3 regions of the Pseudarthrobacter sp. Hb11 genome follow, and region 2 is predicted to be linked to each of the others. Evidence: riboswitches for the same ligand, from Rfam matches in the RefSeq annotation. Region 2 holds a riboswitch; each other region holds the start of a gene.
The links. Region 2 has a riboswitch for S-adenosylmethionine ahead of AC50X7_RS14955 (cobalamin-independent methionine synthase II family protein). Riboswitches for the same ligand answer to the same signal wherever they lie in the genome.

Region 1: linked by a shared signal. The riboswitch ahead of AC50X7_RS08135 (DUF1737 domain-containing protein) and the one ahead of AC50X7_RS14955 (cobalamin-independent methionine synthase II family protein) in region 2 are both predicted to bind S-adenosylmethionine.
Region 3: linked by a shared signal. The riboswitch ahead of AC50X7_RS11995 (bifunctional o-acetylhomoserine/o-acetylserine sulfhydrylase) and the one ahead of AC50X7_RS14955 (cobalamin-independent methionine synthase II family protein) in region 2 are both predicted to bind S-adenosylmethionine.

What each region holds. Positions count from the first base shown of each region.
Region 1 covers NZ_JBWZCM010000003.1:320,012-330,463, reverse strand. The annotation lists gene AC50X7_RS08145 (O-succinylhomoserine sulfhydrylase) at 1-600, opposite strand, end outside; gene AC50X7_RS08140 (rhodanese-like domain-containing protein) at 601-1,011, opposite strand; gene AC50X7_RS08135 (DUF1737 domain-containing protein) at 1,008-1,286, opposite strand; SAM riboswitch class IV at 1,300-1,414, opposite strand; gene AC50X7_RS08130 (hypothetical protein) at 1,567-1,821, opposite strand; gene AC50X7_RS08125 (TetR/AcrR family transcriptional regulator C-terminal domain-containing protein) at 2,053-2,766, shown strand; gene AC50X7_RS08120 (aminodeoxychorismate lyase) at 2,834-3,763, opposite strand; gene cls (cardiolipin synthase) at 3,857-5,332, shown strand; gene pabB (aminodeoxychorismate synthase component I) at 5,352-7,421, opposite strand; gene AC50X7_RS08105 (low molecular weight protein-tyrosine-phosphatase) at 7,455-7,988, opposite strand; gene AC50X7_RS08100 (LysE family transporter) at 8,124-8,747, opposite strand; gene AC50X7_RS08095 (methyltransferase domain-containing protein) at 8,811-9,629, opposite strand; gene AC50X7_RS08090 (MarR family winged helix-turn-helix transcriptional regulator) at 9,659-10,216, opposite strand; gene AC50X7_RS08085 (MMPL family transporter) at 10,429-10,452, shown strand, end outside.
Region 2 covers NZ_JBWZCM010000011.1:116,800-127,251, reverse strand. The annotation lists gene AC50X7_RS14965 (adenylosuccinate synthase) at 1-316, opposite strand, end outside; gene AC50X7_RS14960 (M14 family zinc carboxypeptidase) at 581-1,642, opposite strand; SAM riboswitch class I at 1,864-1,968, shown strand; gene AC50X7_RS14955 (cobalamin-independent methionine synthase II family protein) at 1,981-3,186, shown strand; gene AC50X7_RS14950 (uracil-DNA glycosylase family protein) at 3,403-4,035, shown strand; gene AC50X7_RS14945 (DUF3151 domain-containing protein) at 4,190-4,609, opposite strand; gene fbaA (class II fructose-bisphosphate aldolase) at 4,612-5,631, opposite strand; gene AC50X7_RS14935 (hypothetical protein) at 5,891-6,424, opposite strand; gene AC50X7_RS14930 (TrmH family RNA methyltransferase) at 6,563-7,237, opposite strand; gene AC50X7_RS14925 (HAD-IIA family hydrolase) at 7,308-8,138, shown strand; gene AC50X7_RS14920 (alpha/beta fold hydrolase) at 8,145-9,185, opposite strand; gene AC50X7_RS14915 (hypothetical protein) at 9,269-9,925, opposite strand; gene AC50X7_RS14910 (GAF and ANTAR domain-containing protein) at 10,011-10,452, opposite strand, start outside.
Region 3 covers NZ_JBWZCM010000007.1:88,713-99,164, forward strand. The annotation lists gene AC50X7_RS11995 (bifunctional o-acetylhomoserine/o-acetylserine sulfhydrylase) at 1-1,080, opposite strand, end outside; SAM riboswitch class IV at 1,124-1,239, opposite strand; gene AC50X7_RS12000 (VOC family protein) at 1,405-2,043, shown strand; gene AC50X7_RS12005 (hypothetical protein) at 2,355-2,696, opposite strand; gene AC50X7_RS12010 (CPBP family intramembrane glutamic endopeptidase) at 3,246-4,025, opposite strand; gene AC50X7_RS12015 (DeoR/GlpR family DNA-binding transcription regulator) at 4,100-4,888, opposite strand; gene hutI (imidazolonepropionase) at 4,986-6,197, opposite strand; gene AC50X7_RS12025 (NAD(P)/FAD-dependent oxidoreductase) at 6,209-7,333, opposite strand; gene AC50X7_RS12030 (glycine C-acetyltransferase) at 7,375-8,571, opposite strand; gene tdh (L-threonine 3-dehydrogenase) at 8,580-9,626, opposite strand; gene AC50X7_RS12040 (LysR family transcriptional regulator) at 9,758-10,452, shown strand, end outside.

The sequences.
Region 1 (10,452 bases), on a different contig from region 2:
CCTTCCGCACCGCTGCAGCAGGGGAGTGGCAAAGACATTGTCGACCACCACCGTGGCACCTGCCGCGTGCGCGAGTTCGCTGACTGCGGCGATGTCCACAATCTCCTGCATCGGGTTGGACGGCGACTCAAAGAAGACGGCGGTGGTGGGCTGGGACAGGGCATCGCGCCACTGCTCCAGGTCCGGACCGTCCACAAACACTGTCTCCACACCCCAGCGCGGCAGGATTTCGTTCAGGATCACAAAGCAGGAACCGAACAGCGAGCGGGCGGCAACCACGCGGTCGCCGGCGGCCAGCAGGGCACCCAGGGCGGTGAAGACGGCGGACATGCCGGACGCCGTCGCGAAGCACGCCTCGGTGCCCTCGAGGAGGCGGAGCCGCTCCTGGAAGGTAGCCACGGAGGGGTTGCCGTAGCGGGAGTACACAAAGCGCTCGTCCTCGCCCGTGAAAGCGCGCTCTGCCGCAGCTGCGGATTCATACACGAACCCTGAGTTCAGGAACACCGCCTCGCTGGTTTCCTGGAAGTTGGTGCGGTCCAGTCCACCACGGACGGACTGGGTGTCGGGGCTCCAGCCGGCGGCGTCTTCGTTAAAGGTCACTTAGTTCTTTCCGAGATTGGTGGGCAGGCCGCGGTTCTTCCAGCCGTTGACGGTGCGTTCGCCGTACCGGTCAGGTTCGCCCTCGAAGCCCTCCAGCACGTTGTAGGAGGTGAAGCCGGCCTGGGTGGCAGCAATGGCGGCCGCGATGGAACGCTGCCCCGAGCGGCACAGGAATACCAGTTCGGCCGAAGCGTCCTCCGGCGCCTGCTGCGTCAGGTGGGTAATGAAGTCCGGATTGGGGATGCCGCCGGGAAACGTCCACTGGATGAACAGCGGATCGTTGTCGGTGGCCTTTGTGTCCGGGATACCGATGTGGGCCCATTCGCCTTCGGTGCGAACATCCACCAGGATGGCGCCCTGCTCCAGCTTGTCCCATGCCTCCTGGGGCGTCAGGTCTCCTGCGTAGGTCATGCGTGGCCCTCGCCGTCGAACTCAAGGTCTTCGCCCGCGGATTCGAGGTCATCCACGGCGGTGGCCACCGCCGCATCGGCGGAAGCGATGGCTGCCGGAAGAACCAGGGCTTGCGCAACAATCACCTTGCCGCCGTTGGACGTCGCGGCAGGGCTGCCGTGAAGCACATAGCCCTCGGCCAGGGCGGTCGAAACCCGTTCACAGAAAGACCTGTCATCCGGCCCGGTAACGAGCCGGTAGGAAAGTTTTTCTTCAAGGGCAGGTGCGTCAGACACGACGGATCTCCTTCTTTCACGCTTGCAACACGATTCGGTCGATATGCCGAGTATTCACCTGAGGCACCCCGCCGCAAAAGGAGGGTTGCCGACCGGCCAGTCAGGGCTTGGCGCCGGTACTCATTACTCCCCAAAAAAGTAACACTTGGCGCGCGGCACCGCATCGCCGCCGTCGTCATGTTCCGTAACTGAGCTGGGCGGCCGCCCAGCTGTTGGAGCAAAGGAAAGGCGTGAAGGGCTGCCCGCTTGGGAGCCCTTCACGCCTCTCTTCTGATGTCGGTTACACGATGCCGGGGCAGCTTGCCAGGATGTAATCGGCGGCGGCCGGACCCTTCATCCGCAGGCCGTTATGGCTCGGGCTGATCCTGTGTTTCATCCCTGCCCAAAAGGCGGCTTCCATTCCGGGTGCCTGCTGGTTGATGAAGCACCAGCTGGTATACAGGCCGTAAAGGCGGTCACCGCTGAGGCTGTGGTCGGACGCTTGGTCGAGGTGGGTGGCTTCCTGGAGAAAAAGGTCGAACTGCGAATGTGCCATGACGGCGTCCCTTCGCTAAGTGCGTGTGTACCGCCGTTCGGCTACAGCAGCGAAATCCTCTATGCCCTGCACGGGGCCATGGAGTGGTGATCGAGACCTTGGGAATCGATGGTGTGGGGCGGTGTCGACCCCCTTACTACAATGTAGACGTTACCCGTAGACTACGTATACAGCAAGCGTTTGGAGATACCTTCCCGAGACGCTTGCCGCCGGCTCCAGAACGGAAAAGTCATGCCCTCCCCGAAAACCTCCGGCCCTGCCAAGGGCCGCGCCCCAAAGGAGCGGCTCAACCGTGATCTGGTGCTCAACAAGGCATTGGAACTGGTGGACGCGGAAGGCCTTGACGCGCTGACCATGCGCCGGCTGGGGCAAGAGCTGGACCGGGATCCGATGAGCCTTTACCGCTACGCAGAGAACCGGGCGGCGTTGCTCGATGGCGTTTCGGAGCTCGTTCTCAACGAACTGCCCATCCACCCGGAGGACCCCGACTGGAAAGCCCAGCTTCGGCACATCGCGCATAACCTTCGGCGGCTCGCGCTCGAACATCCCAACGTGGTGCCGCTGCTGGTGACGAGACCGCTCTCCACTCCGCTCGGTCTGCGCCCGCTGGGCACCCTGCGCCCGCTGGAGCAGATTCTCGCCCTGCTGATTGGCGCCGGATTCAGCCCTGCCGACGCCCTCCACGTCTATAGGGCCTACTACGGGTTCCTCTATGGCCACATTCTGAACGAGCTGCAGGAGTTCGTGGTGGACCCCGAAGAGAATGAAGTGCTGCTTCGGCTAGGGCTGCACCGGCTGCCGTTAAAAGAGTTTCCCCATCTCCGTGCGTTGGCTCCGGCGCTCGCCGAATATGACGGCGAGGCTGAGCTGGACCAGGGCATCACCATCCTGCTTTCCGGCCTCGAAGCGCAGCTGACCGCGGAGCCAAAAGCTCCCCCCGCTTAGCGGCGGGAAGTACGGCAGCTACTCGAAGGAAGCGCGGCGGCGGTTAGTACTGCGGCAGTGGAAACCGCTACGCGATGCTGGCAAACAGCTCGCTCAGCTCCGCGGTCAGCTCTTTCTGCACCGCCGGGGTGCCCACGTCTTTGCCATCGATGCTGTTCACCGGAGCAAGCAGGCGCACGCTCGAAATGAGCCAGACAGCGTCGGCGTCCAAAAGGTCCTGGGGCTCCAACGGACCGTACCCCAGTTCCCAGCCGGCCGCTTTGGCTGCGGCGAACAAGGCACCCTGGGAGGTGCCCGCGAGGATACCGCTGTCCAGCTGCGGTGTGATGAGGCGCTTGACGGACGTACCGTCGTCGGCCGTTTCCACGTGGGCCATCAGCACAGTCGACGTGGGGCCCTCCAGGACGCGGCCGTCGGAGGAGATGAAGATGACGTCGTCGGCACCCTGCTTGTGGGCATGCCGCAACGCCGCCATGTTGACCGCGTAGGAGAGCGTCTTGGCGCCGAGCAGCAGCCACGGGGCGCGCTCGGCAATGTCGCTGTCGTAGCCCCGGTCGAGGAGAATGACGTCGATGCCGGCCTCGCGCTGGCGGCGCCCGGCCGCCCCGACAGGGGAAACCTGTACCCAGGAGGTGGGGGCTGAGGCGCCTTCGGCTCCGCGGGTCACCACGAGCTTGACCACCAGTTCATCGTCGGACCCGGAAGCAGGCTGATGCTGGGCGCGGTGTTCGGACAGGGCAGTGGCGATGGCGCGGCGCCATACATCCTCGCTGGGAATGGCGAGGTCCAGTGCCTCGGCGGAACCCGCCAGGCGGTCCAGGTGGGCCTGGATTTTCCGCACTTTGCCGTCCACTGCGAGCATGGTTTCAAAGACCCCGTCACCCCTGGTGGCGCCCTGGTCCGTCACCAGCAACTGCGGCTTGGACGCATCGGCAAGCCGCCCATCCGGGAAAGCCGGGTCGAGGAACACGAGAACAACAGGAGCTGGAGAGGTCATGGCTCCAGCTTAGTGCGGCACCCGCGGATAAGCTGGGCAGAGTGCCCCGGCCGGAACCGTCCGCCGGGAGCCCATCCTCCGGGGGTTAATCACGTGTTGTGGCCATTTTCGCTTGCCGGTTCCGCGCCGACTTGGACCGTGGTGCTGCTGGCCGTCGCCGACCTGGTGATCCGGGTGCTGGCCTTGGGCATCATCCCGGGCAACCGCCGGCCCACCACGGCGATGGCCTGGCTGCTGGGCATCTTCTTTGTCCCGTTCCTGGGCATCATCCTTTTCCTGCTGTTCGGCAACTTCAAGCTGTCCAGCCGTCGCCGCGAGCATCAGCAGCAGGTCAACGAGCGGGTGCGCGCCGGGATCTCGTCGCTTGCGGACGTGGAGAGCGACTACCCGGGCCCTGAATGGGTGCGGTCCGCCGCGGAATTGAACCGGCGGCTGGGCTCGCTGCCCATGGTGGATGGCAATTCCGTGGACCTTATCCCCGGCTACCCGGATTCAATCCTGCACATGACGCAGGCCGTGCGGAATGCGAAGAAGTTCGTTAACGCCGAGTTCTACATCATGAGCACGGACCACATCACCAACGACCTGCTGACGGCCCTGGAGGAAGCGGCCGAGCGCGGCGTGGAAGTCCGGGTGTTGTTCGACCACATCGGCACCCTGCGGGTCAAGGGCTACAACAGGCTCCTGAAGCGGCTCAGGGCCAGCAAAATCCAGTGGAAGCGGATGCTCCCGCTCCTGCCCATCCATGGCCAGTGGCGCCGGCCCGACCTGCGGAACCACCGCAAGATCATGGTGATCGACGGCGAAATCGCCTTCACCGGCTCGCAGAACCTGATCGAGCCTTCCTACAACAACCCGCGGCACCGCAAGGCAGGCCGGGAGTGGGTGGAGCTGATGGCCCGCCTCCACGGGCCGATCGTCACCACCCTGAATGTCGTCTTCGCCACCGACTGGCTGAGCGAAACCGACGAGTCCCTGGAACACCAGCTGCAGCTCCCGGCGAACGTGCATCCCGGAAACGTCACCGCGCAGGTGGTTCCCAGCGGCCCGGGGTTCATCACCGAAAACAACCTGCGGCTCTTCAACACCCTCATCTACTCCGCCCAGCACCGGATTTCCATCTGCAGTCCATACTTCGTTCCGGACGATTCACTGCTCTATGCCATCACCACCGCCGCCCAACGCGGAGTGGATGTGGAGCTGTTCGTTTCCGAAAAGGGTGACCAGTTCCTGGTCCACCACGCCCAGCGTTCCTACTACGAGGCCCTGCTGGAGGCCGGTGTCCGGATTTACCTGTACAAAGCTCCATTTGTGCTCCACGCCAAGCACTTCACCATCGACGACGAAGTGGCGGTCCTTGGTTCCAGCAACATGGACATGCGCTCCTTCTCGCTGAACCTTGAGGTGTCGGTGATGCTGCTGGGCGCGGACATCGTGACCAAGATGCGTGCCGTGGAAGACACTTACCGGGACATCTCGCATGAGCTCGAGCTGTCCGACTGGCTCAACCGGCCGCTGGCGGCGCGGTATGTCGATAACGTGGCGAGGCTGACGGCAACCGTCCAGTAACAGCGTGCGGGAGCTTCGTTCAGGCGTCCGGAAACTCCGCGCCGAGTGTCGAGAGGACACCGAAGGCCTTGGTCCGGATCTCCTCGTACTCCTCGTCGGCGTCCGAGTCCGCCGTGATGGCGCCCCCGACGCCGAGGGTCAGTTCCGCGGTTCCATTGCCTTCGTCGCGGATCACCAGCGTCCGGATGGCGACGGCGAGGTCTGTTGCGCCGTTCAGCGAAAAGTAGCCGACGGCGCCGGAGTACAGCCCCCGTCCGTCGCCTTCGAGCCGGTCCAGGATGGCCATGGTGCTGATCTTGGGAGCTCCGGTCATGGAGCCGGCAGGGAAGCACGCCGCCACAGCCTCCGCGCGGGATGATCCACGCCGCAGCCGGGCGTCAATGGTGCTGACCATCTGGTGGACGGTGGCGTAACTTTCAATGGCACAGAGCCTGCTCACGGTTACGGAGCCAGGGACCGCGAAATGGCTTAGGTCGTTCCGCAGCAAGTCAACGATCATGATGTTCTCGGCGCGGTCCTTCAGGGACGTTTCGAGCTCGAGCCGCAGCCGGCCGTCTTCCGCCGGATCGGAGGCGCGGCGGCGGGTTCCCTTGATGGGTTCGGCGCGCATGCCGCCGTCGGACGCGATTTTCAGGAAGCGTTCGGGCGAGGTGCTGGCCACGGTCAGGCTGCGGAACCTCAGGTAGCTGGCAAAGGGGGCGGGGTTTTTGCGGCGCAGGGCCAGGTATGTTTGCCACGGATCCAGCGCTGCGGCGGGGACCTTGGCCGTGAGTGACGTGGTCAGGCAAACTTCGTAGGTGTTTCCTTCGGCGATTTCGTGCTGTGCCGCAGCGATCTTCTCCTTGTAGGCATCGGCAGTATCACGGCTCCGGAACACCGGCGCCTTCGAAAGTACGACGCCGTTGCTGCCGCCCGCCTGGGCGGCACGACCGGAGGCTGCCTCAGTGGCTGCCCGCGCGTCCCTGAGCCACTGGTCCGAGTCGGGGACGTCCAAAGCCAGGAGCCAGGCAGTGCCCTCGGCGTGGTCCAGGACCACAGCCCTGCCGGCGAAGATCAAGGCGGCGTCCGGGGTGGGTGCAGAGAGGTCTGCTCCACCCGTCTCCCGCTTGAGTTCGTACCCAAGGCAGCCCAACCAGCCAAGGGTGAATTCGCCCGGGTAGCCCTCCGGGGTGTGGACCGCGGCGCCGCCCCATGCGGTGTCCAGCCAGCGGAAGAAAGGACCTTCCACCGTAGCTGTCGCGCAGCCTGCGCTGATCTGGCTTTCGCCGGAACAATGGGTCACCAACTGGCCGGACAGGCCGCCGTCGTCCGCCATGATGCTGAACCGGCTGCGCTCCGCCGCTGCGGACCCTGGCTGGTCCGCTCCGGTCCCGGCCCCAGTGGCCGCATTGGAAGAGTCCAGCCAGACGGCGTTGGGTGAGCTGCCGTAGAGCGTGCTGAACAGCATGGTGGCATCCGGGCGCAGCTCCAGGCGCTCCGCGATAAGGCTTAGGCCGCGGCGGGAGGACAACTCAGGGGAGAGAACAGTGGCCAGGGCGGGGAGGTACGGCAGCAGCTGCAGAGCGTCGGTGGGGGCGCTGCCGTCAGCGCGGTTCAGGATGCGTAGATCAGCATGGCGCGGGACGTCGTCGGCGCTCAGCCACTCCTCTTCCTGTGCCGCCCATTGGTCCCAGTACGGTTCGTAGGTTCCGCCATCGCGGTCCAGCGCGCGGTTCCGGCGAATCTCCTCCGGCGAGTCCGCCCAAATGACGGCACTTAGGTGGGGGCGGGCGGCGGCGGCGGCGGAGCCCACACCCTCAACAATGACGATCTCGGCGGGCAGCGTGACGCGGACGTCGCCGTCGTATCTCTTCTCCCAGTCCCAGCTGGTCCACGTGGCCGCGTCACCACGGCTCAGGGGTTCGAGGACGGCGGCGACGTAGCGGTCAACCCCGGCCATCAACCCATTCCAGCCGGGGTAGATGTCCTCGAGGTGGAACAGCGAGACCTTGTGATGGGCGCGCAGCCGTGCCGCCAGTTCGACGGCGAGCGTTGTTTTCCCTGCTCCGGAGCGACCGTCAATGGCGATGATGACGGGGGCTGGGCTCATGGGTTAGAGCGTACCTTTATCGCTGCCGGCCTTTCATCTGCGCAGGAGCTGGGCATCTTTGATGACGGCACCTTTGATGTGGTTTACGAGCCCGGGCAGCGCGGCGTGGATCTGGTGCCAGACGGCGTCGAAATCGGCTTGCCCGCCGTACCAGGGGTCCTCGATGCCCTGGTCCAGCAAGTCCTTTCCCGCCTGCCGGGGGTCAAAGCTGCGGAGCATGCGGATCTTGTTCCGGGACTCCTGGTCCGGCGCGGACTGACTCAGCCAGGCGTAATGGTCGATATCCAGCGCCAGGATCAGGTTACGTTCGCGGAACCATCCCGGCTGCCATTCCCGGGCCACATGTCTGTCGGAGAGGAGCTGCGTGACGCCTAAGCGGCGCGCGGCCCGCGGGTCTATCGGACGGCCCGCTTCGTAGCCGGTGGTACCCGCGGAGTCTACTGCGACTACGCTGTCCAGCCCCTCGCGTTCCATCGCCGCGGCGAGCATCAGCTCGGCCATAGGGGACCGGCAGATGTTTCCGGTACAGACGGCAATAACGCGGTATGGGCTCGACATTGAGTTCATTTACTAAGCATGCGTGCTAATTAGCCTCATTGGCTAGCGCTGGTTCACAAATGTTGACGACCATGTAAAGAAGCTTTGCTTCTCCGTCACATCCCGTTCACATTATTTTCCTGCCTCCTGCGCGCGCTCAATCCGTCAGTGGATCAAAGCCAGCAGGATTCCCACAGCCACGAACAGCACGCCGAACGCACGGTTAAGGATCAGCTGCCCGCGGGCACTATGGGTGAACCGCTCGAAGGACCGGGCTGCGGCCGCGAAAAAGAACCACATGACCAGGATGTCGATGGCCACGACCGTACCGGTGAGCACTGCATACTGGGCCAGGAGGGGCTGTTCCGGGCGGATGAACTGGGGCATAAAAGCGAGGAAAAAAACGATCGCCTTCGGGTTCAGCAGGTTCACCCAAAGTCCGCGCCGGAAGATGGACCAGGCGGGCTCGTTCCGGAGGCCCGCGATTTTCTCCTGCTCAAGGTCCGGCTTGCTGAGGAACTGCCTGATGCCCAGATAGACCAGGTACGCGGCGCCCGCGTAGCGGATGACGTTAAAGGCCACAGGCGAGCTGGCAACCAGCACCCCGACGCCGAGGGCCACAATCACCACATGGATCACCAGTGCTGCCTGTTGGCCGAGGATGCCCCAGATGGAGCGGCGGAAGCCGGCGTTCAGGGAATTGCTCATGGTGTTGATGGCTCCGGCACCAGGCGTGAAGCTGATCAGGGCGCCGGCACCGGCCAGGGCGAGCCAAAGGGAGAATTGCACCAGTCAAGTTTAGGGCGGTTTCACCAGAGGGTTGCCACGGGTCCGAATGCTTGCGGCATTCTCCTACGCCCGTGCGATGACCTCGCCGTTGGGGATCAGGAACCAGCCGTCGTCGGTGGATCCCCATCGGTGCCAGCCTGCCGAGATTCGCGCGAGGTCGGCAGGGTTGGCGAAGCCGTATTCCAGTGCCTGCTCGGCGAAAGCGGAGTGCAGCACGCGCTCGCCCCAGACGCGGGCCTGCCAGCGCCGCTGCTGCCCGGTGGCGTAGAGCCAATTGCTGCTGGTGGGCGCGACGTCGGTAAAGCCCGCCGACTGTGCCCAACTGACGAGCCGCCGGCCGGCGTCGGGCTCTGCACCGTTGCGCCGCGCGATCCGCTGGTAAAGCTCCATCCACTCATCAAGCTCCGGGATGGCGGGGTACCAGCTCATGCCGTGGAAGTCGGCGTCGCGGATGGCTACGATCCCGCCTGGCTTGGCGACGCGGCGCATCTCCCGCAACGCCTCCACGGGGTCGGTCAGGTGCTGCAGCACCTGGTGGGCATGGACGACGTCGAACGTTTCATCCTCGAAGTCGAGGTCGTAGATATTCCCGGCCGCGAACTCGACGTTGGCTACCCCGCGCTCAACGGCGAGCGCCTTTGCCTGGGCAATGATGTCCGGGGAGCGGTCCAGCCCGGTGACCTTCCCGGGGTTGACCAGGGCGGCGAAATCGCAGGTGATGCTGCCCGGGCCGCAGCCGACGTCGAGCACTTCTGCCCCGGGGGCGAGGTGCGGCAGGACAAAGGCCGCGGAATTCTCGGCGGTCCTGGCGGCATGGGCGCGGACCACCGACTCGTGGTGGCCGTGCGTGTAAACGTCGTCTTCGGGCTGCTGCGCACTCATAACCAAACGCTACCCCCAACTCGGTAGCTCTAAGTGTCGTTTGGGTCCGTCAAAACGATACTTGGCGCGGCCTGCTTGGGGGAACTGGGTGCGCTGGACGATTCTTCCCGCGCGGCCACCGTGGCTTCCACCATGGCCGTTATGAAACGGGTCACTGTTTCCAGTTCCTCCGGGCTGAAGTCCGCCATGGCCCTGCCCATCCGGCGCGAAAGGGGAGCGAAGATGGCGCCCCCGTCCTGGAATGCCTTGGGCGTCATCCGAAGATGGATCTGCCGGCGGTCGGAGCTATCCCGTTCGCGCACTACGTGTCCGGAGCTGTCCAGCCTGTCGATCAGGGCTGTGGTGGCGGGGGAGCTGAGGTTCAGCTCCTTCCGGAGGAGCCCCGGCGTGACCGTACCGCCGTTCGCGGCATGGCGCATGATGAAGGCCAGCGCGTTCAGGTCCGTCCGGTGCATGTCCTTGCGCCCGCCGGCTGTGTCCACGTAGCGGTTGGCCTCAAGGGTGAATTCCTGAAGGAGCCGAACCAAGGGGTGCGGCCCCTCGCCTGCCGGAGGGTCAGGGGTGGCCGGGCTCTCCTTGCCTGCCATGTCCACCTCCAAAAATCTGCTCGTTGCGGGATGACTGTCCCGGTCCCAGTCAATAACAGTGCCGCTAAATCGTACTGACGGATATTACTTCAGCCGAGCAGGCCCCCTCTTGACGGCATGAAGCAAGAAAAAGCTAGCCTGCCTCTTATCTCCATGGTGGAGATACTCTAGTATGGAACCAATCCTACTACCGGCCACCCCCGAAAGGCATCATGAACTCCCATTCCCACGCCAAG
Region 2 (10,452 bases):
CGACAAGGTGGGCATTCGCTGAGACGCGAAGCTTTGAGGTGTCGGCGCCGCGGGCCTGAAGGCCTTCGATCTCCTGGAAGAGTGCCTCGAGGTTGACCACGCAGCCGTTGCCGATGATGGGTACCGCATTGGGGCTGAGGATGCCTGCCGGAAGCAGCTTGAGTTCGTATTTTTCACCGCCCACGACGACGGTGTGCCCGGCGTTGTTGCCGCCGTTGGGCTTGACGACGTAGTCAACACGGCCGCCCAGCAGGTCAGTCGCCTTGCCTTTTCCTTCGTCGCCCCATTGGGCTCCTACGATCACAATTGCTGGCATGGGATCCTCCCCCATTCGTTCGGGCTGCCCGGGCCTCCGCCACGATGTGGCAGGCCTGGCGCAGCGCCGTTCATCAGAATGCCCCGAATGGACTGGCCTTCGCTGGTCTGCGGGGCAGCACAGCGACGCAAGAGTTCCGGGGCTCTTACCACCCAAGTTTAGCCGATCAGTTACTTTGTCCACTCGTTGGGCCGCCGCGGCCCTTCTTGCAGGGTAAAGGACCCTGCACGGGTGAAGGACCGCGGCGGACTGTCAGCGGTGATGCTATTCGTCGTCGGCTTCCCCGGCCGGGCGGGAGGTCTGGGTGGCCAGGCTGTCCCAGAAGGAGGTGTCGCCGTCGGCAATTGAACCGTCCGCGATCGCCGCGGCCGTGGCGGTCAGGGTAGTGACCGTCTGCTTGATCAGGTAGCCGTTGCTCCGGAGCCCCAGGGCGTAGCCGTCCAGGTAGTGGTCGGACATGCCGCGCATCTCAAACAGCAACGTGGAAATGCCGTACTCGACGGCGATGCCGTTGCGGCTGATGGTTTCGGCGCTGCCCCCCACATACTTGCCGAGGTGGCCCCAGCCTGTGGAGTCGACGCTGTTGAAAACAACGGCGCCCAACTGCTTGGACTTTTCAACAACGGCGGGATTGGCGTTAGGGGTGGTGGGGTACAGGATGGACCCGGACACAAGTTCGCCGTCACGCTGGCTGCGGGTGCCCTGGTGGTGCAGGTCGATCATGTAGTCGATCTTGTACTTGCGCATCACGTTGTTGTGCAGCGCCTGGGTTTCCGGCTGGATCTTGGCCACATGGTCCCGGTTAAGGTCCACCTCTTCGGCGTTGTACCGGGTCATATTGCGGTCGCCCTTGGCCAGGTAGCCGTCCAGCGGGAAGTTCACGTCCCCCATGGCACCGTCTGCGTTGAGCATGGGCACGATCAGGATGTTCACGCCGTCCAGGACATTCCCGGACTTTCCGGTGCCCAGGTGCTTGACGAATTCCAGCGCACCTTCGGTGGTGAGCTGTTCGTTGCCGTGCTGCTGGGTCAGGTACAGGATGGTGGGCTTGGCCGGATCCGAGATGTACTTGACCAGGTGGATGTCCCGGCCTTTCACGGTCTGCCCGATAACCTCCAGTTCCATGGCGGACTGGCGGGCGTCCTGGTCTTTGAGGAAGGAGACCATCTGGTCATAGGAGGCCAGCTTCGATGTGGTGATCTGGCCGTTGCCATTATAGTTGGGGCCTTCGCCCACAGCGATGGCAGGGGCGGGCGCTGCCACTACGGCCAGAGCCAGGGCTCCCGTAACTGCCAGGGTCCTAAAGGTTGCCAGGGTTTTTTTCACGGTGCGGTACCTCTTTCGAGTGCATAGGTGTGCCAGCCCGCCATGTCCCCCATCGCGGGCTGTGACAAAAGCCAACCAACCTCCGCGAAAGCTGTCAATGGACATAACAGGAATGCACATGCAGTTATTACGTTTCGAAGCGTGGCTTCGGCGCCCTGCCTGTTGCGAAACAAACCGAAGCGAATTTGCTCCCGGGGAGCCATCTGGATTTAGGTGAGAGCGAACCATCCGGAGCGGCCGAGAGACCTGGATCGTTGACGCCGCAGCAACCCCCAAGTGCAGGGACGTCCTGCCTGTGAAGGTGCTACTGCCAGGACCGATGGAAAGGAAATTTCAGCATGACCTTGAACACAGACCATATCCGCGTCACCCACGCAGGCTCCTTGCCCCGCACCGCTGAGCTGATCGCCGCCAATGCCGCACGCGAGGAAAACCCTGCCGACGTCGAGGGCTACAACGAACTCCTCACCGCGTCCGTAGTGGACCTGGTCCAGCGCCAGCAAAGCCTGGGCGTCGATATCCCGAACGACGGCGAGTACGGGCACGCCACGTCCGCTTCCGTGGACTACGGCGCCTGGTGGTCCTACTCCTTTGCCCGGATGGGCGGCCTGGAGCTGGACAATGACGCCAAGTGGGCGGTCGAACCGAAGGAATCCACCCCGGGCCACGTCCAGCTGACGGGCTTCATCCACCGCCGCGACCGGACCATTTTTTCCGAGGCCTACAACGATCCCACCAGCGGCATCTTCACGGGTGCCCCCAAGCCGTTCCCGAAGGTCACCGGCCCGCTCGTCTACACCGGCCAGGACGCCGTCGCCTCCGACATCGCCAACCTGAAGGCCGGGCTGGCGGCCACCGGACTCACGGACGGCTTTGTTGCAGCGCTCTCCCCCGGCAGCGCCTCCCGCATCACGAACGAGTACTACGCCACGGAGGAGGAGTACATCTACGCCTGTGCCGACGCGCTCCGCGAAGAGTACAAGGCCATCATCGACGCCGGCCTGATCCTGCAGATCGATGATCCCTCCATCGCCGAGAACTGGGACCAGATCAGCCCCGAACCCAGCGTCGCGGACTACCTCAAGTTCACGCAGATCCGCGTGGAGGCACTGAACTACGCCCTCCGCGGCCTTCCCGAGGAGCAGGTCCGCTTCCACCTCTGTTGGGGCTCCTGGCACGGCCCGCACACCACGGACCTTCCCCTGGCGGACCTGGTGGAGACGATGCTCCAGATCAATGCCGGCGGTTACTCCTTTGAAGCTGCAAACGTGCGGCACGAACACGAATGGCGGGTCTGGGAGGACACCAAGCTTCCAGAGGGCAAGGTCATCATCCCAGGCGTCGTTTCCCATGCCACCAATGTGGTGGAGCATCCGGATCTGGTGGCCGACCGGATTGTCCGGTTCGCAGAAGTGGTGGGCCGCGAGAACGTCATCGCCTCTACCGACTGCGGCCTCGGCGGCAGGGTCCACCCGCAGATCGCGTTCGCCAAGCTGGAAGCACTGGGCGAGGGCGCACGCCGGGCCACCAAGCGGCTCTGGTAGCCGGAAATCGCGTAACGCCCGAACCCGCCGGTTCCGTGCCCCGCTTGGATCGGGTGCGCGGGACCGGCGTTTCGTTTTGCGGGGCTTGCTAAACTGGTGAAGGCCGACCAGGAATCGGTCCACCCCATTTCAACCATCGCGGATATGTGTGCGCCATCGTGCGCCCATTTTCCGAGGTGGCAGCACCACCAATCCCCGCAGGAGATCCAGCACTACATGACAGCCCTGGCACCCGAATCTTTCCATGAGCAGCTTCTGAGCCGCCGCTACGAACCCAATGTTGCAGCCGTGAACGAACTGTGCGATTCCCTGCAGGAGGCAAAACCCGGCACTGTGGTGCCCTACGTGGACCCCATGCACGACGTCGACGAGTGCCGGATCATCAGCCTGTACTCCAACATCGGCGAGGCCGACCCGTCCGGTTTCATCACCCCCGGGGACCACGACGCTGCCACCCGGATGCTTGGCATCCAGTGGAAGCTGGGGCTGCGTCCGGAGTTCGTAATGCCCTGGAACGTCCACCCCTGGCACATTGCCGGAGAGCCAAACGGGAAGTTCACTCCGGACCAGATCTCCGCCGGCCTCAAGCCGCTGCTCAAGTTCCTGGCACTGGTTCCGCGCGCCTCGGTGATCGTGGCACACGGCACTGAAGCCAACCGCCTGGCCAACCTGCTGCTCAAAACCGAAGTGCCGCTGCTGTGGCGCCGCGGCCTGAAGACCTACAAGGTGCGCTCCCTCAGCGGCCGCGCCTTCGCCGGTTCGCCTGCGCGCCAGGAGGAGTACCTCGAGGACATGCGCATCGCCTACGCCGACGCCATGGCACGGACAGGGCTCCAGAAACCAGTCTGACCCCCAGGCTTCGACAGGCTCAACCAACAGTGGACCCACGCCCGCAGGGTTCCCTGGCCGTGATCCGCGCCGCCGAGGGCCCCGGCCGGGACGACGGCGGCCGGTCACCTTTTCGAAAAAGGTGACCGGCCGCCGTCGACCTTTATCCCGCAGGTCAGCCTTCGATAGCTGCTTTCGCCGCAGGGTCGGAGTCGTTCAGGAACTTCTCGATCCGTTCCGGCTCCTCCGCTTCGCCGATCGCTGCAGATGCGCGGCCGAGGGAATACAGCGCACGCAGGAAACCGCGGTTGGGCTCATGCTCCCAGGGAATGGGCCCCACGCCGCGCCAGCCATTGCGGCGCAGCGAGTCCAGTCCGCGGTGGTAGCCCACCCGGGAGTAGGCGTAGGAATCGATGGTCCGTCCCTCGGCCCAGGCCTCTTCCGCGAGCACAGCCCACAGCAGTGAGGAGGTTGGGTGTTTCTCCACCAGGTCCAGTGCTTCCTGGCCGGCTTCCAGCTGCTGGTAGACCTCGGTCTCGGCAGGCAGGAGCGTGGGCTCGGGGCCCATCAGGTTTCTGCGGAACTCGTCGGACATTCCTAGAAGGTCTTTCCGGCGGAACCGAGCTGCTTGGTGGCTTCGACCACACGGGCGGCCAGTCCGGCTTCGGCCGATGCGCCCCACACGCGGGGATCGTAGGTCTTCTTGTTGCCCACTTCGCCGTCAACCTTAAGGACGCCGTCGTAGTTGCGGAACATGTGATCCGCGACCGGACGCGTGTAGGCGTACTGGGTGTCGGTGTCGATGTTCATCTTGATGGTGCCGTAGGAGACAGCGTCCGCGATTTCCTGGTCGGAGGAGCCGGAGCCGCCGTGGAAGACGAGGTCGAACGGGCTGTCCTTGCCGATCTTCGCGCCCACCTGCGCCTGGATGTCCTTGAGGATCTCCGGGCGAAGCTTCACGCCACCGGGCTTGTAGACGCCGTGGACGTTGCCGAAGGTCAATGCGGTGATGTAGCGGCCGTTCTCGCCGGATCCCAGCGCTTCGATGGTGGCCAGCGCGTCTTCGACCGTGGTGTAGAGCTTCTCGTTGATCTCGTTCTCAACGCCGTCTTCCTCGCCGCCGACCGTGCCGATTTCAACCTCAAGGATCATTTTGGCGGCAGCGGTGCGCTCGAGCAGTTCGCGGGCGATGCGCAGGTTTTCCTGCAGGGTCTCGGCGGAGCCGTCCCACATGTGGGAGTTGAACAGCGGGTTGCGGCCGGCCTTGACCTCAGCCTCGGACGCTGCGAGCAGGGGCAGCACAAAACCGTCCAGCTTGTCCTTGGGGCAGTGGTCCGTGTGCAGGGCGATGTTGACGTTGTAGTTCTTGGCAACTTCGCGGGCGAAAGCTGCGAAACCCAGGGAGCCTGCAACCATGTCCTTGGTGGAGGCGCCGGACCAGTAGGCCGCGCCGCCGGTGGAAACCTGGATGATGCCGTCGGACTCGGCGTCGGCGAAGCCGCGCAGGGCAGCGTTCAGCGTCTGGGAGGACGTAACGTTCACGGCCGGGAATGCGAAGCCGCCCGCCTTTGCGCGGTCGATCATCTCGGAGTAGATCTCTGGGGTTGCAATGGGCATGCTGACTCCTATGCTGAGGTTCGTCTGTGGGCTGGTAACCCTGGAGTACCGCTTACGGCTAGCACCATCCTAGCCATTTCCGCGCGGGGAGTGCTGTGGGTTACGCCCCATCCGCACCCTGGGTCCCGTGGTCCGGTCCTGTCGGTCAATGTCCCTAAGGTGCTGCTCTTCGTTGGCATGATGCCGGCCGTCGTACTGCAGTGCAATTCCCCATTCCGGGTAGGCAGCGTCCGGCCACAGGACGGGGACGCCCCGATGATCAAAAAGCACGTGGTTCGCCGATGCTGCAGATGGCGGCCCGGGGATGCGGAAATCCGGTCCCGTGGGAGCACACCAGGTAGTCCCCCGCAGCCACCAACTCCTCCACTGACAGCATCGCCGCCAGGTCCAGCCACGTCCGGGCAGGCGAGGTGAGCCGAACGCCGTCGTACTCCACCACCTCGTCCGGAAGGAACGTCAACAGATGACCCACCACATTGGCGCGCCGGGGAAAGCTGAACCCCCTGCGCCGGGCAAGGTGAATCCGCCAATCACCGCTGCTGCCGGCCGGAAGCGGCTGGCCCCAGACGTGCGCGGCCGACAAGGACGCGAGGATCGAGGTGTCATCCAGGTCCGTGTAGGCCCTGAGGGCTGCCGCTCCTTGCGCGTTCGATTGCACGGGGACCCGGATCCCCCGGGACACTGCCACCAAATCCTTCGCGGCCGTCCGCGTTCGGCTGACGCCTGCCTTGTCCGACGCCCTGAGGGAGAACGAACCAGCGGCCAGATGATCCGGAAGGGTAGCCCTGCGCATCCCTCATTCTGGCCCGCCCGCGTCGCGGGTTTGAGGTTATCCACAGGCCAGGTCCTAGCCCCCTCCTCGAGATGGCAGTCCACGGCAATGGGAGCTGCCGGAACTGCCGTGAAGTGTCATCTCGCGGGCAAGAAGGGGCTACACGTGCTGGTTGAACACGTGCCGGCGCACCCAGGCGTGCATGGCAATGGCCGCTGCCGAGGCCGCGTTGATGGACCTGGTGGAGCCGAACTGCTCGATGGACAGGGTGGCGAGGGCCGCCTCATGGACTTCGGGCGTCAGCCCTGGGCCTTCCTGGCCGAATACCAGCACGCAGTCCTTGGGCAGTTCGTAGGTTTCCAGCGGTACGGAGTCCGGGAAAATGTCGATCCCGATGATAGCGAGCCCCTCCCCCTGCGCCCAAGCCACGAAGTCCTCAACGGTGGGGTGGTGGCGGACGTGTTGGTAGCGGTCGGTGACCATGGCGCCCCGGCGGTTCCACCGCCGTCGTCCGATGATGTGAACCTCCTTGGCGAGGAACGCATTGGCGGTGCGCACCACCGTGCCGATGTTGAGATCGTGCTGCCAGTTTTCGATGGCGACGTGGAAGTTGTGGCGCCTGGAGTCCAGCTCCGCCACGATCGCCTCGTGCTTCCAGTACCGGTATTTGTCCAGCACATTGCGGCGGTCGCCGTCCGCGAGGAGATCGGGGTCCCAGTGGTCGCCTTCCGGCAACTCGCCTTCCCAGGGCCCGACGCCGACTTCCGGCTTTTCGCCCGGAACCTCGCCGGCAGGTGCCTCCCCGGGCTGCTCAGGTTGGGGTTCGGACGTCATACCGGGGGTTTGATTCACCCCTCAACACTAGACTGGACCTTTCGGGCTTTCATCACCGGCGGAGGTAGGCATGGCAGAAGCGGACAAGGTCAAAGGGAACCCGGCGGTTCACCGCAGCAGCCAGGACATCGAATGCTGGCTGACGGACATGGACGGCGTGCTGGTCCACGAGAACCAGGCCGTGCCCGGTGCCGCGGAGCTCATTCAGCGCTGGGTGGACACGTCAAAGCGTTTCCTGGTGCTCACCAACAACTCGATCTTCACCCCGCGCGACCTCGCCGCGCGGCTGCGTGCCTCCGGGCTGGAGGTTCCCGAGGAGAACATCTGGACCTCAGCCCTGGCCACCGCCCAGTTCCTCAAGAACCAGGTGGAGGGTTCAGGATCGGGGAACCGCGCCTACACCATCGGCGAGGCAGGACTGACGACGGCCCTGCACGAGGCCGGCTTTATCCTCACCGACCAGGACCCTGATTTTGTGGTGCTCGGCGAGACGCGAACGTACTCGTTCGAAGCCATCACCATGGCAATCCGCCTGATCCTTGCCGGGGCACGCTTCATCGCCACGAACCCTGACGCCACGGGCCCGTCAAAGGACGGGCCCATGCCGGCCACCGGCGCCATCGCGGCGTTGATCAGCAAGGCTACCGGCCGGGAGCCGTACATCGTGGGCAAGCCCAACCCGATGATGTTCCGCTCCGCCATGAACCAGATTGACGCGCACTCCGAGACCACGGCAATGATCGGTGACCGGATGGACACGGACATCATCGCCGGCATGGAAGCAGGGCTGCACACGGTCCTGGTCCTGAGCGGCATCACGCAGCGCGAGGAGATCGGTTCATATCCCTTCCGTCCCAACCAGGTCCTGAACTCCGTAGCGGACCTGAAGAACCAGATTTAGGCCCGGCTAGAAGACGGTCACCCGGGATCCGCCCCGGGGCAGCGGGAAGTTCTCATCCAAAAGCTCGTCCAGCAGGGGCCGGTAGATGTTGGGGTTCCAGCCCGGGCTGGCATGGGCAGGGGCGGCGCCTTCGGTCTGGAGCCCGCTGGACACCATGTTTGCCTTGAACGCCACCGACCACGCTTCAACGGCCGTTTGATAGCGGACAGTGGGGTCCCGCCGGTTGCCGATGTAGGCCATTTTGGCGCCCCCTATCCTGTCCGCGAACCGGGTACCGTCAAAATGGTAGATGTAGGCGGACTCGGACTGGACCAGGAGGCTGGACGGCGCGATCGGGGACAGCTGCTCGAGCGTCTGGTCGAGGATCTGCCGCCAGCTCCGTTCGTCCTTATGGATGACGCGCTCCCCGAGTTCGTACCCGCCGCGGAGCGTGGACGGGAACCGGAAACCCCGCTCATAGAGGAACACCACGCCGTCGAACCAGCTCTGGTCCAGGACGTCGTGCTTGCTGTACGGGCTGGAGTCCAGCACGATGAACTCCGCTTCCACACCATGGAGTTCCAGCAGCCGGGCCGCCACCTGGGTGGCCACCATTCCGCCGAAGCTGTGCCCGTAGAAGAACAGCTTGGTGAGCTTCTGGGCGCGGACGTGCTCAATCACGGCGATGACCACCTCATCGATGTTCAGGCCCAGGTTGGAATAGCCGACGGCGGCGAGCCGCGCGCGCTTGTTAAGCGTGCCCCGGAGGGAGTTCAGGATCCACTGCGCCTCCTCCCAGCTGGTTTTATAGCCGGGGAACAGGAACCAACTGGCGTCCGGATAGTAGGCATCAGCGAAGTCGTCGGCAAGTGGAAGGATCCGGTTCGTCTGGCGGGCGGACTGCACCTGGCGAGTGAGCAGCATGTCCGCGGCCAGCAGGCCGGACACCCCTGCCCCCGAGAGGAATCCCCGGCGGGAAAACTGTTTAAGGGCAGCGGCATCCTGCAGCAGCCGGGCCCCGGAAGCCCCGCGCCGGTCCTGCGGATTTACTTCCCCCTCGTATGGCACACCCCTACCGTAGGCACACTGGAAGACGCCGCCGCAAGGAGCCGCCGGTAACCTTTCAATGACGCCCGGTCAACGGGGCGTGCTCAGCTGGCAGCCTGTCCTTCCGCGGCCGGGCAGGGCGCTGAAGCGTTCTGCTGGCGGCGCAGCATCTCCTGGCCGATGTCGTCGTACCGGCCCAGCAGGTCCGATCCCGGGAAAGCGGCCGGGTTGTCCAAAAGGGTGAAGAGGGTGTCGCTGGCAAGCAGCAGTTCCTCATCCGAGTAGTCCTGCAGCGCCCGACCGCAGAGCACCTCAAACCCGGTGAGGTCCAGCAGCGGGACCTCTGCTTCTGCTTCGCCAGAAAAAGCAGACGCGTAACCAAGGGCGTCCATGTCTGCGGCGCTGCCGAGGGAAAAGCCGTCGAGGATCGTCAGCGGTTGTCCGGCGGGGGCAGGCGTGGCAGCCCAGTCATCGCCCGCAGGAGAGAGGTCAAGGGACACCCCGGAACCGTAAATCCCCGGCAGACTGCCGGCGTCGATGGCGTTGAGGTCACTGCGAAGGCCTGCGAGGGCCGCGGACTCGACCATGGCAGCGCGGGAAAGCTCAACCCGGATGTGGGAACGGATCCCCATCCTCCTGATACGGCGGATGATTTGGACAAGACCGGGGCGAGAGTCATGGTTGAGGCTCCCCCGGACGTCAATGCGGACAATGTCCGCGGGGACATCGAGGTTAACGAGGGCATCTAGTGCGCGGTCCATAGGTACTCCAAAAGAGGGTGTCTATGGCCGACGGCTCAACCTTGGTAAGCGTAACCTCCAGCAGGAGTCGGGCACAACCCGTTAGTTACGCGGTTTGGTCGGCTTGGCGCTGCCCCGGTTCCTGGTAATGCGTCCGTGTACCCACGCCCCCGACGGAGTCCACCAAGGACTTGGCGATATCCCGCAGCTTGGTGTTGCTGTTGCTGGAGGCCTCGGTAAGGATGCTGACCGCTGCCTCCTGGCTGCACCTGTTCTGTGCCATCACTATGCCGATAGCGATGTCGATGATGGTCCTGGATTCCAGGGTTGCCCGTAGATTCGCGGCGCTGTCCGTATGAAGCGAGAACCGCACCGCCAGCCTGAGTGCCTGCGAAATTTCCCTTGTATAGCCCCGGGCCTTGGCCGTGGCGCGTTCGTCGAACTTGAACGGGACGTCGGAGTAGAGGTTCAGTGCTGCTTTGGCGTCGCCCTGCAGGTTGAACGGCAGCGAGAGTACAGACCGCAGGCCGTGCGAGGCCACCGCGGAC
Region 3 (10,452 bases), on a different contig from region 2:
CGCACCCCCGGCGAGGTTGAAGGAGACGATGGCGCCGGTCCCCTTGGGGCCGTACTTCCGGCCCCGCTCGTACCAGGGGCTGGAGGGCAGCCCGGCATAGGCGACCGATTCGACGTCGTCACGCGACTCCAGCCACTGTGCCACGTCCAGGGCGTTGGCCACGTGCCGTTCCACGCGAAGGCTCAGCGTCTCCAGACCCTGGGCGATCAGGAAGGCGTTGAAGGGCGACACTGCGGAGCCAAGGTCTCGCAGCAGCTGCACCCGGGCCTTCAGGATGTACGAGAGATTGGCGCCCAGGGCGCCTTCGGCACCGAGGTCCCGGGCGTAGACGAGTCCGTTGTAGGTGGGGTCCGGGGTGTTGAAGCCGGGGAACTTTGCGGGGTCCTTGCCAAAGTCAAACTTTCCGGAATCGACGATCACGCCGGCGATGGCTGAACCATGGCCGCCCAGGTACTTGGTGGCCGAGTGCACCACGATGTCCGCGCCCCATTCCAGCGGCCGGATCAGGTACGGGGTGGACAGGGTATTGTCCACGATCAGGGGCACGCCGGCCTCGTGCGCGACCTGGGATACCCCTTCGATATCCAGGACGTCCTGCCGCGGGTTGGATACCACCTCGCCGAAGAAGAGCTTGGTGTTGGGCTGCACTGCTGCGCGCCACTGCTCCAGGCTGTCCGGGTCCGCCACGAAGGTGACTGATATGCCGAACTTCTTCAGGGTGTGGGCGAAGAGGTTATAGGTGCCGCCGTAGAGGCTGGGGCTCGCGACGATGTGGTCCCCCGCCTCGGCAATGTTCAGGACGGCGAAAGTCTCAGCAGCCTGTCCGGAGCTGAGCAGCAGCGCCCCCAGTCCGCCTTCAAGACTGGCAATCCGCTGCTCCACTGCCTCCTGGGTGGGGTTCCCAATCCTGGTGTAAATGGGGGCCAGCTCGGCCAGGGCAAAGCGGTTGGCGGCGCTTTCAGCAGTGGGGAACACGAAGGACGTGGTCTGGTAAATGGGAAGTGCACGGGCGCCCGTGGCGCCATCCGGCTCCTGGCCGGCGTGGATCTGGCGGGTTTCGAAAGACCATCCGTTGGACAACTAAGGCTCCTTTGACATGGGCCCGGCATGCTGGAAGCACCGCGGGCCGCGCTTGCCATCCGGCCGGTGCCGGACAGCCAGGTCCTCACCCGGGGCACCCCACCGCGGATGGAGGGTTGCCGGCCAGCGAGCCGGGGCTTGTCACTGGCACTCATGACCTGAGCTCAGTGTAGGAACATGCGTTGATTGCCGGACAGAATTGTGACGAACATAGTCAGGAACATTTCCTCGGTCCGTCGGGGGCTTAATTACGGCTCACAAGGCGAAATCCCAGTAAGGCTACCCTTAGCTGAGAGCCCGATCACAAAGTGCCAAGATGTTGCCATGCGCATGGATCACGTCTCTTACGCCTGTGAACACGATGGCCTGGCTGCCACCACCGAACGTATTTCCTCTGCCCTCGGCGTTGAGGCAGTGAAGGGCGGGGTACACCCGCGGTTCGGAACCCGGAATATGATCATCCCGCTAGCGGGACACAAGTACCTCGAAGTGGTGGAGGTCCTGGACCACCCCGCTTCGGACAAAGCTCCCTTCGGGCAGGCAGTGCGTGCACGGTCTGCAGCCGGCGGCGGCTGGATGGGCTGGTGCGTCGAGGTTGACGACCTGGCCCCCTTCGAAGAACGGCTCGGGCGGTCCTCGGTCAACGGCAACCGCAAGTTTCCTGACGGCCGCGAACTGGTCTGGAAGCAAATCGGCATCCTCGGTTTGATCGCCGACCCGCAGGTTCCCTACATGCTCAAGTGGGAGGGCGACCCGTCCCTGCACCCGTCCAACGCCTACGACAGCAACGTCAAGATGAGCTGCCTGACTATCGCCGGTTCCGCTGCCCGCGTTACTGAATGGCTGGGTGAGCCGGTGGAGAAGCCGCTCGAAGACGTAGCCGTGGAGTGGGTGGCACCGCACGGGACCCCCGGAATCCTATCGGTGACGTTCGAGACCTCCAACGGAGCTGTGACGATCTAATTCTCTCCTTGGGCACGGGCAGCTTTGCCCGGGCCTCGGCATGGGTAGGTACTGCAGACTGCCCTCCTACGCTTCGGCCGCCATCAGCAGGTGACAACGGCGTCACCCGCTGATGGCGGCCGAATCCATTTAGTACAGCTGCGGTAGCGAAGGCGTTTGAGGACATCAATGCCGCTCTTGCCGTGCTCAATGCCGAGGCGAAGGGATGCGGTTCGGAGCAGTTCTCGGCTGCTGATCCGCTGGCAGGGCTGGCTGATGGCTGCCTGGACATCCTTACCGGTGCCTCAGGGGTCCAGGCCCGGATGTCGGCGTTAGTGGTCAACGCTGCAGGGACGTACGCCCAGACCGCGCGGGCGGCCGCTCCGCCCGACGCACCCGTGCAGGGACAGGAAATGGCTATCGCCGCGGAAGTCGGCAGCCTCCTGGCCCTCAGCGGCCGGGCCGCCGGTGCCCTGCTGGCCCAGTCCCACGCCCTGACCACCTCCCTGCCCCGGACCCTGGCAGCCCTCGAAGCAGGGACGATCCCGTGGCGGCACGCCCAGGTCATGGTCGACGAAACCGCCACCCTCGACCCCGCCGGCGCCGCGGCCCTGGAAGGGCACTTCCTGGACCCGGACACCGAAACCCGCCACGGCCGCCGCGATCGGGGACATCCCGGCCTACCGGTTCAAAACCAAAGCCCGGACCTGGCGGGAACGCCACCACATCGAGTCCATCGAAAAACGCCACGCCAAAGGCGTGGCAGACCGGCGGGTGGAATACCGGCCCGACCAGGACGGCATGGCCTGGCTCTCCGCCTACCTGCCCGCCGACCGGGCCGTAGCGGGCTGGAACCGGCTCACCGCCATGGCCAGGGGTATGCAGAGCCCCATCGAACACCGCACCCTCACCCAACTGCGGGCCGACCAGTTCGCCGAAGCCCTGCTGAACAGCGGAACCAGGATCAGCGCCGGAACTACTGCCGGCAGCGGCGACGACGCAGGCACAAATGCCGGTCACCGTGCCCGTGTTCTCCCTGCTGGGCCTCACCGACGAACCGGCAATGCTGGACGGATACGGACCCATCCCGGCATCCATGGCACGAAAACTCCTCGCGGACGGGGCAAGCTCGTTCCACCGCGTCCTCCCTCGGCGAAGAAGGCATCGAACGGTTCCTGCGCGCCCGCGGCGGGTGAGGTCCCGTCCCAAACAGGCCGGCTGCGTTACCCCAGCCCGATTGCCTTGCCAAAGAGGCTGAATCCGACGAACGCGACGATATCCAGCAGGGCGTGAGCGATCACCAGGGGCATGACCCGGCGCGTCCGGGTATACAGCCAGGCGAAGACGACGCCCATCACCACGTTGCCGATGAAGGGCCCGAAGCCCTGGTAGAGGTGGTAAGTCCCGCGAAGCAGCGAGCTCACCACGATGGACAGCGGCACGCTCCAGCCGAACTTTCCGAACCGGTCCAGCAGGTATCCCACCACGATGACTTCTTCGACCACGGCATGGCGCATGGCGGACAGGACCAGCACCGGCACCGTCCACCAATAGGCGTCCAGCGCACTGGGAATAATCGCCGTGGTGATTCCCAGCGCCCTCCCTGCGGCATACAGGCCGAGGGACGGGATGCCTATCAGCGCAGCCAGCCCCAGCCCTTGGAACAGGTCCCGGCCCGGGCGCTCAAAGTTGAATCCGAGCTTCCGGAACGCCGAACCCGCGTTGCTGCCGTCGCCGGATACAGACTGCCTGTTGTCGGTAAGGAAGTAGATCACCAGCAGCACGGGCACCAGCGCGAAGATGATGTCCAGCAGTTGGTAGGTCAGGTCGAAGTACTCGCGGGTGCTCTGGGAGCGGTTGAGAGTTGAGGTGCCTTCCGCGAGCGGTGCCCGGGTCATCTTGTCCAAAAGCTGCACCACCGAGTAGACGGCAGACTGGCCCAGGGACAGGCCTAAAACAATCCAGACTTCGATCCGCAGACGACGGCGGGAGGAAACCAGCATGTACCCATCTTGCCTGCAGTTTCTGGAACCGGCCTGATTGGCCTGCCGAAGTACCGGGGCGCCGCTAATGGTGTTCAGCCGGCCGCCACAATCACTTCCGTGCCGTTAGCCTCAAAGGCAGCCTTGTCCTGGGCCGAAATGCCCGAATCCGTAATCAGGCGGGTGAAGTTGTAGCCGTCCATGGTGGCGAAGGCGCGCACCCCTACCTTGGAGGAGTCAGCCAGCACGTAGGAGACGCGCGCCCTGCTGGCGAGCAGTGCGTTGACCGAGGCTTCCCCCTCCCCCGTGTTGGTTGGCCCGACCTCCGGGTCGATGCCGTTGACGCCGATGAAGGCGATGTCCAGCACCACCTTCTGCATGATGATGTCCGTGTAGGGCCCTACGAGTTCGTAGGACCGCGGATTCAGGATGCCGCCGGTAACCATGACTTTGATGTTCGGCCGCACTGCCAATTGCCCGGCGATGTTGATTGCATTGGTTACCACCGTGAGAGTGGACTGGTTGGAAGGCGCGTTGAGGTCCTCGCGGGTGGCCAGGATCTGCGCCAGCGCGGTACTGGTGGTGCCGCCGCAGAGGCCGATCACCGCTCCGGGGGCAATCAGGGCAGAAGCCGCCAGGGCAATCTGCTCCTTGGCCTCGGCGTGGTCGTCCCGGTTGTACCGGCCCGGCAGGTCGTACGCGAGCGCACCGGTGGTGGCACCGCCCCGGGTCCTGGTCAGCAGCCGGCGCTTGGCCAGGCTGTCCAGGTCGCGCCGGGCGGTGGCCGGGGAGACGTGGAGGGTGCTGACGATCTCCTCGACCTCGACCTGGCCGGTTTTGGCAAGGATGTCGAGGATAGCGGTCAGTCTGTCGGTGCGGGTCATGCAAGGGCCTCCAGCTACTTCCGCCACCAGCTTCGATGACGCTTTTTGATCATAACAGAGAGCTAATGATCATCTAACGTCAGTTTGCTGGCGCCCCTTATCTGGCCCGCTTCCCCGCCCGCCATACAGCGTACGTCAGGGGCATACCCGGCCGGTACGCAAGGTGAGTAGCGGACGGTGCGTTGAGCAAGTGGAGGTCCGCACGGTGTCCGACGGCGATGGAACCCACCGCACGATCGCCGTCGGCGTCTTTTCCGGAGTCCTTGCGCAGCGCAAGGGCGCCGCCGTAGGTCGCTGCCCGGACAGCTTCATGGACGCTCAGGCCCATCTGCAGCACCGCGGTGGTCACGCAAAACGCCATGGAGCTGGTGTAGGACGTGCCCGGATTGCAGTTGGAAGCGAGTGAAACCTGAACCCCGGCGTCAAGCAGCGCCCGTGCGGGCGCGAGCGGCTGGCGGGTCGAGAGGTCACAGGCAGGAAGGCACGTGGCCACGGTGCCACGCCGCCCGGTTCCGGTGGCAGCATCCCAGCCGGTCCAAGTTCCGGCGAGTGCGTCCACATCCTTGTCCGCGAGGTAGTTCACGTGGTCCACGCTCGCGGCTTCAAGTTCCACTGCGAGCTGTACTCCCGGGCCTTCGCCGAGCTGGTTCCCGTGGACACGGAGCCCCAGGCCCGCGTCGCGGCAGGCCAACAGCACCCGGCGGGACTGCTCGGCGCTGAAGGCGCCTTCCTCACAAAACACATCGGCCCATTGCACGTAGGGCCGGACGGCAGCCAGCATCGGGCCGCAGACGAGGTCCGTGTAGTCGTCCGGGTCCTGCCCCGCGGGCACCAGGTGCGCTCCGAGGTAGGTGACCTGGTCGGCGACAGTCGAGGCGATGCGTGCGCTCCGGGTCTCGTGTTCAACGTCCAGGCCGTAGCCCGTTTTCGTCTCGATGTAGGTGGTTCCCTGCGAAACCGCTTCGGCAACGCGGGACAGCGCCAGGCGGGTGAGGTCGTAGTCGGATGTTGCGCGGGTGGCGTTCATTGTGACGGCGATGCCCCCTGCAGAGTAGGACTCCCCGGCCATCCGCGCCTCGAACTCCGCCGTCCTGTCGCCGGCGAAGAGCAGGTGCGTATGGGAGTCCACCCAGCCGGGGAGCATGGCGCGGCCACCCGCGTCGACGGCGTCATCCGCTGCAGGAGCATCGGCCGCTGCGCCGATCCACGAGATCCGCTCCCCCTCGATCACCACCGCGGCGTCCCTCAGGACCCGGCGCTCCAGGTCCTGCGTCATCAGCTCGGCGATATTGGTGATCAGCGTACTCATACACCCATTCTTCAGCGCCGTACTGACCAGCGGGTTGCCGCCAGCGCCTGTGCTGTCCGGGATGCCGGACTGTCATCGGCGGCGTGGGCCGTCCTGTTGGCGGATTGGTGACCGGCGAGGATTTGCCCGGCCGCCAGTTCCGCCATCGCGGACGACGTCTGGAAGCCATAGCCGCCCTGGCCGGCGAGCCAATAGAAGCCGGGGGCTTCGGCGTCGAATCCGGCCACCGGAACGCCGTCGGCCGCTTCTGTCCGTAACCCCGTCCAGGCCCGACGGACGTCGGTGATGCCCAGCGTGGTCACCTGGTTCAGCCGGGCCACCAGCCGTTCCACGTCCCCGGGCCGGGGCTTGGCGTCCTCGGGCCCGCTGGGCACTGTCTCGGACGGCGAGATGAGTACCTCATCGCCGTCGCGGCGGAAGTAGAACGTGTTGTCGGCCGCGGCCACCATGGGGCTGTGCTCCGGCAAGGGGCGTTCGACGGCGGCAATCGCCGCGGTGCGCCGGTACGGCTGCAGCCCGAGCTTCTCCACGCCGCTGATGACGGCGAGTTCGTCCGCCCAGGCACCGGCGGCGTTGACCAGGACGCCCGCCCCGAATGCCTCCATGCCGGCGCCCACTTGCCAGCCGGAGCCGACGCGCTGCGCGGAATGGACCCGCGCGCCCGTAATGATGTCCACCCCGGCGGCCAGCGCGCGTTGCCGGTGGTCCGCCAGCAGCAGGGGCGCGTTGCAGCCAAAGGAGCCGGTATCCAGGCCGGCGGCCATGAACGAGTCCGGAACCAGTGCCGGGCAAAGTTCCAGCGCCTCGGCGTGGGTGATGGGCTGCATGGAGCCGCTGGCTTCCGCGGCCACCGCCTCCTGACTGCCGATCAGCATAAAGCTCCGCGGTGTGAGCACCGGTTCGGGCAGCTCAGCATCGCGGGCTGCGATCAGCTCGAGGGTCCGGACCGTGAGTTCCTGGACCACGGGCGGGCCGAAGCTGGGGATGAGCTGGCGGGCGGAGCGGGAGGACGTGTGGTACGCCAGCTCCTGCTCCGCCTCCACCAGTGCCACGCTGCAGTTGCCGGCCAGGGCCGAGGCCAGGGAAAGCCCGGCTATGCCGCCGCCAACAATCAGGACATCGTAATGTGCTGCCATGGCACCATCCTTGCAGAGTCAGGCGCGGACTGTGGCTGCCCTCACGCTGCCACCTCGGCGCGGCTGGCGACGAAGGCACGAACGCACGTTTCGACGTCGTCCGCTGAGTGTGCAGCCGAAAGCTGCACCCGGATCCTGGCTGCGCCCCGCGGAACCACGGGGAAGCTGAAGGCGGTAACGAAGACGCCGTGCTGCAGCATCCGGTCGGCAACCTTGGCGGCGAGCACGGCGTCGCCGAACATCACCGGAACAATGGCATGCTCGCCGGGCAGGAGGTCAAAGCCTTCCTCGGTCATCCGGCGGCGGAACAGTGCGGCGTTGTCGAAGAGTGCGCGGCGCAGGTCCGCTGAGTTCTCCACCAAGTCAAGGGCCTTGATGGTGGCGGCCACGATGGCCGGTGCCAACGAGTTCGAGAAAAGGTAGGGCCGGGCCTTCTGCCGGAGCATGGCCACCACTTCCGCGCGGCCGGAGACGTACCCGCCGGATGCCCCACCCAGTGCCTTGCCGAAGGTGCCGGTGTAGATGTCCACCCGGTGCGACACCCCGGCGTGCTCCGGCGTTCCGGCCCCGGTTGCTCCCATGAAACCGACAGCATGCGAGTCGTCCACCATGACCAGGGCGTCGTGCTTTTCGGCGAGGTCGCAAATGGCCTCCAGCGGCGCCAGGTACCCGTCCATGGAGAAGACGCCGTCCGTAACGATGACCTTGCGGCGGGCACCCTTCGCCTCTACCAGCTTCGCTTCCAGTTCCGCCATGTCCTGGTTGGCGTACCGGTAACGCTGCGCTTTGCACAGGCGGATGCCGTCGATGATGGAGGCATGGTTCAGGGCGTCCGAGATGATGGCGTCGTCCGGTCCGAAAAGGGATTCGAAGACACCACCATTGGCATCAAAGCAGCTGGAGAACAGGATGGTGTCCTCTGTCCCCAGGAATCGGGAGACTCGGGCTTCGAGTTCCAGGTGCAGGTCCTGGGTTCCGCAGATGAACCGCACGCTGGCCATGCCGAAGCCGCGTTCGTCCATGGCTGCCTTGGCGGCGTTGATGATGTCCGGGTGGTCCGCCAGGCCCAGGTAGTTGTTGGCGCAGAAGTTCAGCACGTTGGCGCCCTGCTGTCCGATGATGCCCGCGGTGATGTGGCTGGACTGGGGCGAGTTGATGCTGCGTTCGGTCTTGAAGAGTCCCGCAGTGCGGATGTCCTCCAGCTCGGTGCCCAGCTGGTCCTTGATCGAGGTGTACATGGTGTTCCTTAGAGTTGGGTCCAGTCGAGGACAACTTTTCCGCCTGCGCCGCTGCGGGCAAGGTCGAAGCCCTTCTCCCACTGGGTGGCAGGGAGCGTATCAGTAACGACGGCGGAGACGCCCGCATGCAGCACGGGGTTGGACGAGAGCATGGCGCTCATGGCGTACCAGGTCTCGTACATTTCGCGGCCGTAGATGCCTTTGAGCGTGAGCATGTGTGTCACCACCTTGCCCCAGTCGATGGTGATGTCCTGGCTGGGCAGGCCCAGCATGGCGATCCGGCCGCCGTGGTTCATGTTGTCAATCATCTCCGGCAGGGCGGTGGGGTGGCCGGACATTTCCATCCCGATGTCGAAACCTTCGCGCATGCCCAGTTCGCGCTGGGCGTCGCGGACGCGGGTGGTTGAGACGTCGATGGCAAGGTCTGCACCGAGCTGCCGGGCAAGGTCCAGGCGGGGCTTCGAGACGTCAGTGATGGCGATCTTGCGTGCGCCGGCATGGCGTGCCACGGCGATGGCCATCAGCCCGATGGGGCCGGCACCGGTAATCAGGACGTCCTCGCCTACCAGCGGGAAGCTCAGGGCGGTGTGGACTGCATTGCCGAAGGGGTCGAAGATGGCGCCGAGCTCAGGAGTGACGGAAGGGTCATGATGGACCCACACGTTGGTTTCCGGAATAACCACGTACTCTGCGAACGCGCCGTCCCGCTGCACGCCCACGCTGACCGTGTGGATGCACATCTGCCGGCGGCCTGCGCGGCAGTTCCGGCAGATTCCGCAGACCACGTGGCCCTCACCGGAGACCCGGTCACCGACTTTGACGTCCCGAACGTCCTCACCGATTTCCACCACTTCACCATAGAACTCGTGGCCGGGAATGAGGGGGGCTTCGATGATCCCCTGCGCCCACGAGTCCCAGGACTGGATGTGCAGGTCCGTGCCGCAGATCCCGGTGGTCATAACCCGGATCTTCACGTCGGCAGGGCCCGCCTCCGGTTCGGGGCGGTCCACCAGTTCGAAGCCGGCCTGTGGGCCCGGCTTATACAAAGCCTTCATCGGCTTCCTCACTCCTCGTATTGCGTCGTCGGCAGGTGCTGCCCTCCTCATTACAGCGAGGAAGAAGATTTAGCACAACCGTTATTTTCTCAATCAACGATGTAGCGATAGCTAATGGATAAACTGGAGGAGTGGAGATACACCAGCTTGAAATCCTGCGTGAACTCGGGGCGCTTGGCAGCGTCAAGGCAGTGGCCGACACGCTCATGGTCACCCCTTCGGCCGTGTCCCAGCAGTTGGCACTCCTGCAGCGGACCTTGGATGTGCCGCTGACGCGCAAGGAGGGCCGGAACCTGGTGCTCACCGAGGCAGGCCAGGTGCTGGCCGACGCCGGGGCCGCCGTCGTCAGTGCCATGGCGGACGCCAGGGGTGCCATCGGGAGCTACCACGGCACCCCGGCCGGCAGGGTCACCCTGTCCGGCTTCCACAGCGTGGGGCAGGCGGTGTTTGCTCCGCTCGCGAGGATCCTGGATGCGCCGGGACAGCCGCGTATCGAGCTTTCCGATGAGGACGTGGCCCAGCACGACTTCCCCGCCCTCACCGCCCGCTACGACCTGGTGCTGGCCCACCGCATGGACCACAGCCCCCGGTGGCCGGCGGAGCGCGTTACGGTGATTCCCCTCGCCCACGAACCCCTCGACGTGGCGTTGCCCGCCGGCCACCCCCTGGCAGGGAAGGCGGCCGTGACAGCGGACGACGTCGGCGGGGAGGCCTGGGTGACCAGCCACACCGGCTACTCCCCCGCGGATGTGTTGTCCGCCGTCGCCGCCGTGTCCAGCCGCGAGCTGAACATCGTGCACCGGATCAACGACTATTCCACGGTTGC